3 regions of the Kitasatospora sp. NPDC050463 genome follow, and region 2 is predicted to be linked to each of the others. Evidence: riboswitches for the same ligand, from Rfam matches in the RefSeq annotation. Region 2 holds a riboswitch; each other region holds the start of a gene.
The links. A riboswitch is a leader RNA that binds a small molecule or an ion and turns the genes downstream of it on or off. The one in region 2 is predicted to bind thiamine pyrophosphate.
Positions count from the first base shown of each region.

Region 1: another riboswitch for thiamine pyrophosphate. It lies ahead of AB0J08_RS20235 (cytosine permease); the one in region 2 lies ahead of thiO (glycine oxidase ThiO).
Region 3: another riboswitch for thiamine pyrophosphate. It lies ahead of thiC (phosphomethylpyrimidine synthase ThiC); the one in region 2 lies ahead of thiO (glycine oxidase ThiO).

Region 1 is NZ_JBFAJO010000030.1:64,818-67,074, reverse strand. It holds gene AB0J08_RS20240 (trypsin-like peptidase domain-containing protein) at 1-428, opposite strand, end outside; TPP riboswitch at 739-886, shown strand; gene AB0J08_RS20235 (cytosine permease) at 879-2,257, shown strand, end outside.
Region 2 is NZ_JBFAJO010000007.1:130,020-132,276, forward strand. It holds gene thiO (glycine oxidase ThiO) at 1-945, opposite strand, end outside; TPP riboswitch at 949-1,061, opposite strand; gene AB0J08_RS07070 (FAD-dependent oxidoreductase) at 1,206-2,257, shown strand, end outside.
Region 3 is NZ_JBFAJO010000019.1:104,517-106,773, reverse strand. It holds gene thiC (phosphomethylpyrimidine synthase ThiC) at 1-1,128, opposite strand, end outside; TPP riboswitch at 1,124-1,258, opposite strand; gene AB0J08_RS14985 (hypothetical protein) at 1,354-1,554, shown strand; gene AB0J08_RS14980 (SPFH domain-containing protein) at 1,711-2,257, shown strand, end outside.

The DNA.
Region 1 (2,257 bases), on a different contig from region 2:
GGGTGGTGTGGCGCCGGCGCGGCCGGAGCGGCCGGAGCGCCGTACGGGTCGTGGGCCGCCGCCGCGACCGGGGTACCGGGGGTGGCGTACGGGTTGGTGACCGGCGCGGGAGCCGGGACTGCCGGAGCGGCCGGGGCCGCGGGCGCCGCCGGGGCGGGCGGCAGGATCGGCGGAGGTGCGTCGATGTACCCGGTCTCGGCCGCCGCCGGGGCGGGCGCCGGAGCCGAAACCGGCTCGGCCGGGGCTGCGGGCGCCGGCTCCGGGGCGCCGACCTTGCCGAACGCCAGCGTCGGCGTGAACCCGCCGGTGGGCGGCGCGGCCGGGGCGGCGGGCGCCGGACCGTCATGAGCGGGACCCACTACCCCCTGGCCGTCGGAGGGCTGCTCCCCCTGTGGCCCGGTGGGCCCAACCTCGCGCTCGCTGCTCACGGACGACCTCCATAGCTGACAGGACCAACAACCATAGTTTTTCGCACACTCGATTCGATTGTCGTAAGGACCCCTCTGAAGAACTCATAAGAATCCTTAGCCCGGCCCGACAACCGGCCCGCCGACCGGCCCGACGGCGGCCCCGTCCGGTGCCCCCGGACCGGCCCCCGATGCCCCGGTCGGCCCCGCGCCGGCTCCCTGCGGTCCCCCCGCAGAAGGCCTCACGAGGACGCCCCGCGGCGTCCCGCGATGCGGACCGCCGGACGCCTGGCCTTGGCGTTCACCCCCGCGCCGGTTAGCCTGTCGCTCCTAACTGACACGCGGGAGCTTGGACCCACCAGGCTGAGAGTGCGCCGGTCGACCGTACGCCACGGGATCGTGGACGGACCGTCGAGGGGGCGCAGACCGCCGGAACCTGTCCGGGTAATGCCGGCGTAGGGAGTATCGGCCATGCCGCCTGCTTCGCCATCCTCTTCGGGCGCGCCCGCGCCCAAGTCCTCGGGTTTCCCCGAGTCGTCCGCGACCGATCATTGCGACGCCGCCGACGGCGCACCCGGTTCCACGGCTGCCGCCACCGCCGTGCTGGACCGCCCGGAGCGGGCCGACCGGGTCGAGGCCCCGTTCGTCCTGGACACCGAGCCGCCGCGCACGCTCCGCTTCCGGGACCACTTCGCGCTCTGGATGAACCTCGGCGTCAGCCTGATCGGCTTCACCACCGCCGCCACCGTGCTCGGCGCGCCGGGCAGCGAGCTGTCGCTGGCCGCCGCGATCACCGCGATCGTGGCCGGCACCGTGGTCGGCACCGCGATGCTCGGCGTGGCCGCGCTGATCGGGGCCCGGACCGGGGCACCGGCGATGGCCAATCTGCGTGGCCTGTTCGGGACGAAGCTCTCCTACCTGCCGACGGTGCTGAACATCGTCCAGTGCATCGGCTGGGGCGTGTACGAGCTGCTGGTCATCGCGATGGGCGCGCAGACGGTGGCGCACACCGACGGCTACCGCTGGCTCTTCGTCGTGCTGGCGGGCGCGGTGACCACCGCACTGACCATCTGGCCGCTCGGCGCGATAGCGGTGCTGCGTCGCTTCGTCGCCGCGGCGGTCGCGGTGGCGATGGTGTACTTCACCGTCCAGCTGGGCCGGGACGGCGTGTCCGACCCGGGCGCGGGCAACTGGCACGGCTTCCTCAAGGCCACCGACGCGATGATCGCGGTGTCGATCTCCTTCGTCCCGCTGGCCGCCGACTACACCCGGCACTCGCGCACCGCCCGCTCCGCGTTCTGGGGCAGCTTCTCCGGCTACACCGTCGCCCAGGTCTGGTGCTACGTGCTCGGCCTGTTCGCGCTGCTGCAGGCCGACGGCGACGCCACCCGGATCTTCGACTCCTTCCTGGGCGTCTGGGCCGGCTGGCTCTTCCTGCTGGTGCTGGTGCTGCGCGAGACCGACCAGTCCTTCGCGAACGTGTACTCGACCGCCATGTCGGTCCACAACCTGCTGCCGAGGGTCGACCGCCGGGTCCTGACCGGCGGCACCGGCCTGCTGATCACCGTGCTGGCGCTGCAGATCACCGAGTTCACCGACTCCTACTACGCCTTCCTCGGCCTGATCGGCTCGGTGTTCGTGCCGATGTTCGCGGTACTGGCGGTCGACTACTTCCTCGGCGCCGGGCGGCGCGGCTGGAACCTCGCCGACGACGCGCCGTCCCGCTGGCTGATGCTGCTGCCCTGGGCGCTGGGCTTCGCCGTCTACCAGGTGATCGCGCCGACCGCGATCGCCGGCTGGTGGACGGACTTCTGGACGTCGGTGCAGGAGACGCTGCACTTCACGCCCCA
Region 2 (2,257 bases):
GGTCTCCACCAGGGGCAGCTCGGTGATGCCGGGGACCAGCTCGTGGGCGTCGCGCAGCAGCTCGTACACCCCGCCGGCGGTGACGGTGGTGTCGTAGCCCTGCTCCTCGCTGGTCGCGCCGATCACCAGCTCGCCGTTCTCGCGTGGCACCAGGTAGAGGTGCTGACCGCGCACCACCGCGCGGACGTTGCGGGAGAGGAACGGCCGGTAGGCGGGCGGGATCCGCAGCCGCAGGATCTGGCCCTTCACCGGGCGGATCGCCGGCAGCACGCCCTCGGGCAGGCCGGGCAGCAGATGACTGCGGGAGCCGGCGGCCAGCACGATCCGGTCGGCGGTCAGGGTTTCCCGCGTGCCCAGCTGGGCGCCGACGGCCCGGCCTCCCTCGACCAGCAGCTCGGTGGCCTCGGCGCGGTGCAGTCGTACGTTCGCCCGCTCGCAGGCGAGGACCAGGGCCCTGGCCAGCCGGCGGCCGTCCACCTGGTGGTCGTCGGTGACGTGCAGGCCGCCGCGGACGCCCGGGGCGAGCATCGGCTCCAGCTTGCGGGCCTCCCGGCCGGTCAGCCACTGCGAGTCGAGGCCGAGCCGCCGGTGGAAGGCGTGCAGTTCGCGCAGTTCCTCGCGGTCGTCGGAGTCGAGGGCGACGGCGACGGTGCCGCACTGGCGGTAGCCGGTGTCCTGACCGCCGGAGGCCTCGGCGAGTTCGGCGGCGAAGGCCGCGTACCGCTCGTTGGAGGCCATCCCGAGGCGTAGCAACGGCTCCTCGCCGTACTGGAGTTCGGTGACGGGGGCGAGCATGCCGGCCGCGACCCGGGCGGCGCCGCCGCCGGGGTCCGGGTCGACCACGGCGATGTTCCTCACCCCGAGCCGGGCCGCCCGCCAGGCGACGGCGAGGCCGATGATGCCGCCGCCGATGACCAGCACGTCGGCATGGGTACCTGCTGCCAAGCGTGTCAAAGTCGCTGTTCTCCCTTCGCCGGTATGACCCGGATCAGGTTCGGACGGTCGCAGGCCGTGTCAGCCCGCCTCTCAGCCCGGTCCGCCGGGCTCCCGTGATGGTGCCCCCACCATAACTCCGGGGGTTGTCGCCACCGAAGGCGCGTACGAGGGCTGGACGGCGGGCTGGACGGCGGAGTGGTCGGCGGGTCGGCCCCGGGCCGGGTGCGGGGCTCGACGGCCCTCTGGTGCCCCGGACGGGCGCCAGTACAGTGACGGGCGTGGCAGAGCTGAGCGGGACGGATCAGGTGGTCGTGGTCGGGGCCGGGCTGGCCGGGGCGCACTGCGCCGCGGGCCTGCGGCGGGGTGGCTGGCGGGGGCGGATCCTCCTGGTCGGCGAGGAGCCGCACCAGCCGTACGACCGGCCGCCGCTCTCCAAGGAGGTGCTGCTCGGCAAGGCCGAAGCCACCCCGCTCGACCTCGACCTCGCGCAGCTGGGCGTCGAACTGCTCACCGGCCGCCGGGCCACCGGCCTCACCCCCGGTGTGCTGCACACCGACGCCGGCGACCTGCCGTACGACGCCCTGGTGCTCGCCACCGGCGCCACCCCGCGCGCGCTGCCCGGCGCCGAGCGCGCCCACCTGCTGCACACCCTGGACGACGCGCTGGCCCTGCGCGCCCTGCTCCGCCCGGGGCTGCGCCTGGTCCTGGTCGGCGCGGGCTGGATCGGCGCCGAGGTGGCCACCGCCGCCCGGGCGGCCGGCTGCGAGGTCACCGTCGTCGAGGCGGGCCCGGCGCCCGTCCCCGGCGCACTGCCGCTCGGGATCGGCCGGGCGATGGCGGCCTGGTACGCGGAGGCCGGCGTGGAGCTGCGCTGCGGCGTCGGGGTCGCCGCGGTCGAGCCCGGCGCGGTGCTGCTGGCGGACGGCTCGCACCTGCCCGCCGACGAGGTCGTGGTCGGCATCGGCGCCCGCCCGGCCACCGACTGGCTGGCCGGCTCCGGCGTCGGGCTGGACGCCGCCGGCGCCGTCCTGGTGGACGAGCGGCTGCGCACCACCCTGCCCGGCGTCTACGCGGCCGGCGACTGCGTGAGCTACCCGTCGGCCCGCGCCGGCGCCCGGCTGACCGTCCAGCACTGGGACCACGCGCTGCAGTCCGGCGGGGCCGCGGCCGCCGCCGTGCTCGGCGCGGACCTGCCGTACGACCCGGTGCCGTACTTCTGGTCGGAGCAGTTCGGCCGGATGGTGCAGTACGCCGGGCGGCACGGCGACGGCGACGAACTGCTCTGGCGCGGCTCACCGCAGGACCGCTCCTGGGCGGTGCT
Region 3 (2,257 bases), on a different contig from region 2:
GGCGAACTGCGCCTCGTCGTTGGCGTCGGCGATCGAGCCGGGGCGCAGGCCGTCGCCGAGCGAGAAGGTGACGTCGTAGCTCGCGAGGATCTCGCAGAGCTCCTCGAAGTTGGTGTAGAGGAAGTTCTCCTGGTGGTGCGCCAGGCACCAGGCGGCCATGATCGAGCCGCCGCGCGAGACGATGCCGGTCTTGCGGCGGGCCGTCAGCGGCACGTACCGCAGCAGCACGCCGGCGTGCACTGTCATGTAGTCGACGCCCTGCTCGCACTGCTCGATGATGGTGTCGCGGTAGACGTCCCAGCTGAGTTCCTCGGCCCGGCCGTCGACCTTCTCAAGTGCCTGGTAGAGCGGCACCGTCCCGATCGGCACCGGGGAGTTGCGCAGGATCCACTCACGGGTGGTGTGGATGTTGCGGCCGGTGGAGAGGTCCATGACGGTGTCGGCGCCCCAGCGGGTGGCCCAGGTCATCTTCTCCACCTCCTCCTCGATCGAGGAGGTGACGGCGGAGTTGCCGATGTTGGCGTTGATCTTCACCAGGAAGTTGGTGCCGATGATCGACGGCTCCACCTCGGGGTGGTTCACGTTGACCGGGATGACGGCGCGGCCGCGCGCCACCTCGGCCCGCACGTACTCCGGGTCCAGGCCCTCGCGCAGGGCCACGAACTCCATCTCCGGAGTCACCACGCCGCGCCTGGCGTAGGCGAGTTGGGTGACGGAGGCGCCGGACCGGCCCCGCAGCGGGCGGCGCGGGCGGCCGGGGAAGACGGCGTCGAGGTTGCGCAGGTTCCCGCCGCGCGGCGAGGTGTGCTTGATCCCGTCGTCCTCCGGGCGGGCCTCGCGGCCGTCGTACTCCTCGACGTCGCCGCGCTGGCGGATCCACGCGTCGCGCAGCGGCGGCAGGCCGCGCCGCACGTCGGCCTCGTACGCGGGGTCGGTGTACGGGCCGGAGGTGTCGTAGAGCGGGACGGTCCGGCCGTTGGTGAGGACGACCTCTCGGTACGGGACCAGCAGGTCGGGGCGGGATCCCTCGTGGTAGGCCTTGCGCCAGGCCGGGGTCGGGTAGCCGGTGCCCGTGCTTCCGGTGTCATGGTTCCGGGCAGACTGCGGCTGTGCGTCGAACGTGGTCATCAGACCTTCTACTCCCTACGCCGGCATTACCCGGTCAGGTTCCTGCGGTCGACGCAGCGGTCGGCACGTCCTGCGACGTTCCGGTCAGCGCCCTCTCAGCCCGGTGCTCCGAGCTCCCGTGTCCGCAGGCGGTATTGCCTGCGCATGACGTCCAACACCGTAGCGAGCGGATCGCCGCTGGTCCAGAGGGGGTCCATGCGGAGACGACGGTGGCAGACTGGGCCGATGGTCGGAAGCACAGGGCGCGTCACCGGCAGGATCGGCACCGGACTGGTCGGCGAGGTGCTCGTGCACGTCCGCGAACGCCACACCACCGAGGCCTTCCTGGCCCACCCGGCCGTGCCGGGCGAGAGCATGGCGGTCGGCACCCAGGTGGTCGTGGTCGAGTACCAGCCGCCGCGCACCGTCTACGTGGCCCTCCTTTGACGGAATCCTGACGCGGCCGAGACGGAACCAGGACGCATCCCCCTTTCCAAAGGATCACGGTGAGCGGAGAATCCTGCTGCCACCGCGTTCCGCGCCTTCCTGCCCACCAGAGCGCAGCCACGGAACGCCGGTGTGCGCTGAAGGGGGAATCAGCCGATGCTGATCGGCGTAGCGGGGGCCGCAGTGGCTTCCATCATCATTCTGATCGTGCTCTTCAAGCTCATGTGGCGGGTCGCCGAGCCGAACGAGGCACTGATCATCTCGGGTTCCAAGCACCGCTCCGAAGGCGTGGGCGAGAGCATGGGATTCCGCATCGTCACCGGACGGGGCACGCTGGTGACCCCCGGCGTCCAGGTGGTGCGCAAGCTCTCCCTCGACCTCAACGAGGCCGACCTGGACGTGGACTGTGTGACGTCGCAGGGGATTCCGGTGCACGTCAAGGGCGTTGTGATCTTCAAGGTGGGCGACGACACGGTGTCGATCGCCAACGCCGCGCGCCGCTTCCTCGACCAGCAGCAGATGATGGGCCACCGGGTCCACAACGTCTTCGCCGGTCATCTGCGCTCCATCGTCGGCAGCCTGACGGTCGAGGACATGATCCGCGACCGCGAGCGGCTGACCGGGGAGACCCGCGCCGCCTCGGGCTCCGAGATGGAGAAGCTGGGTCTGATCATCGACTCGCTGCAGATCCAGGAGATCCTCG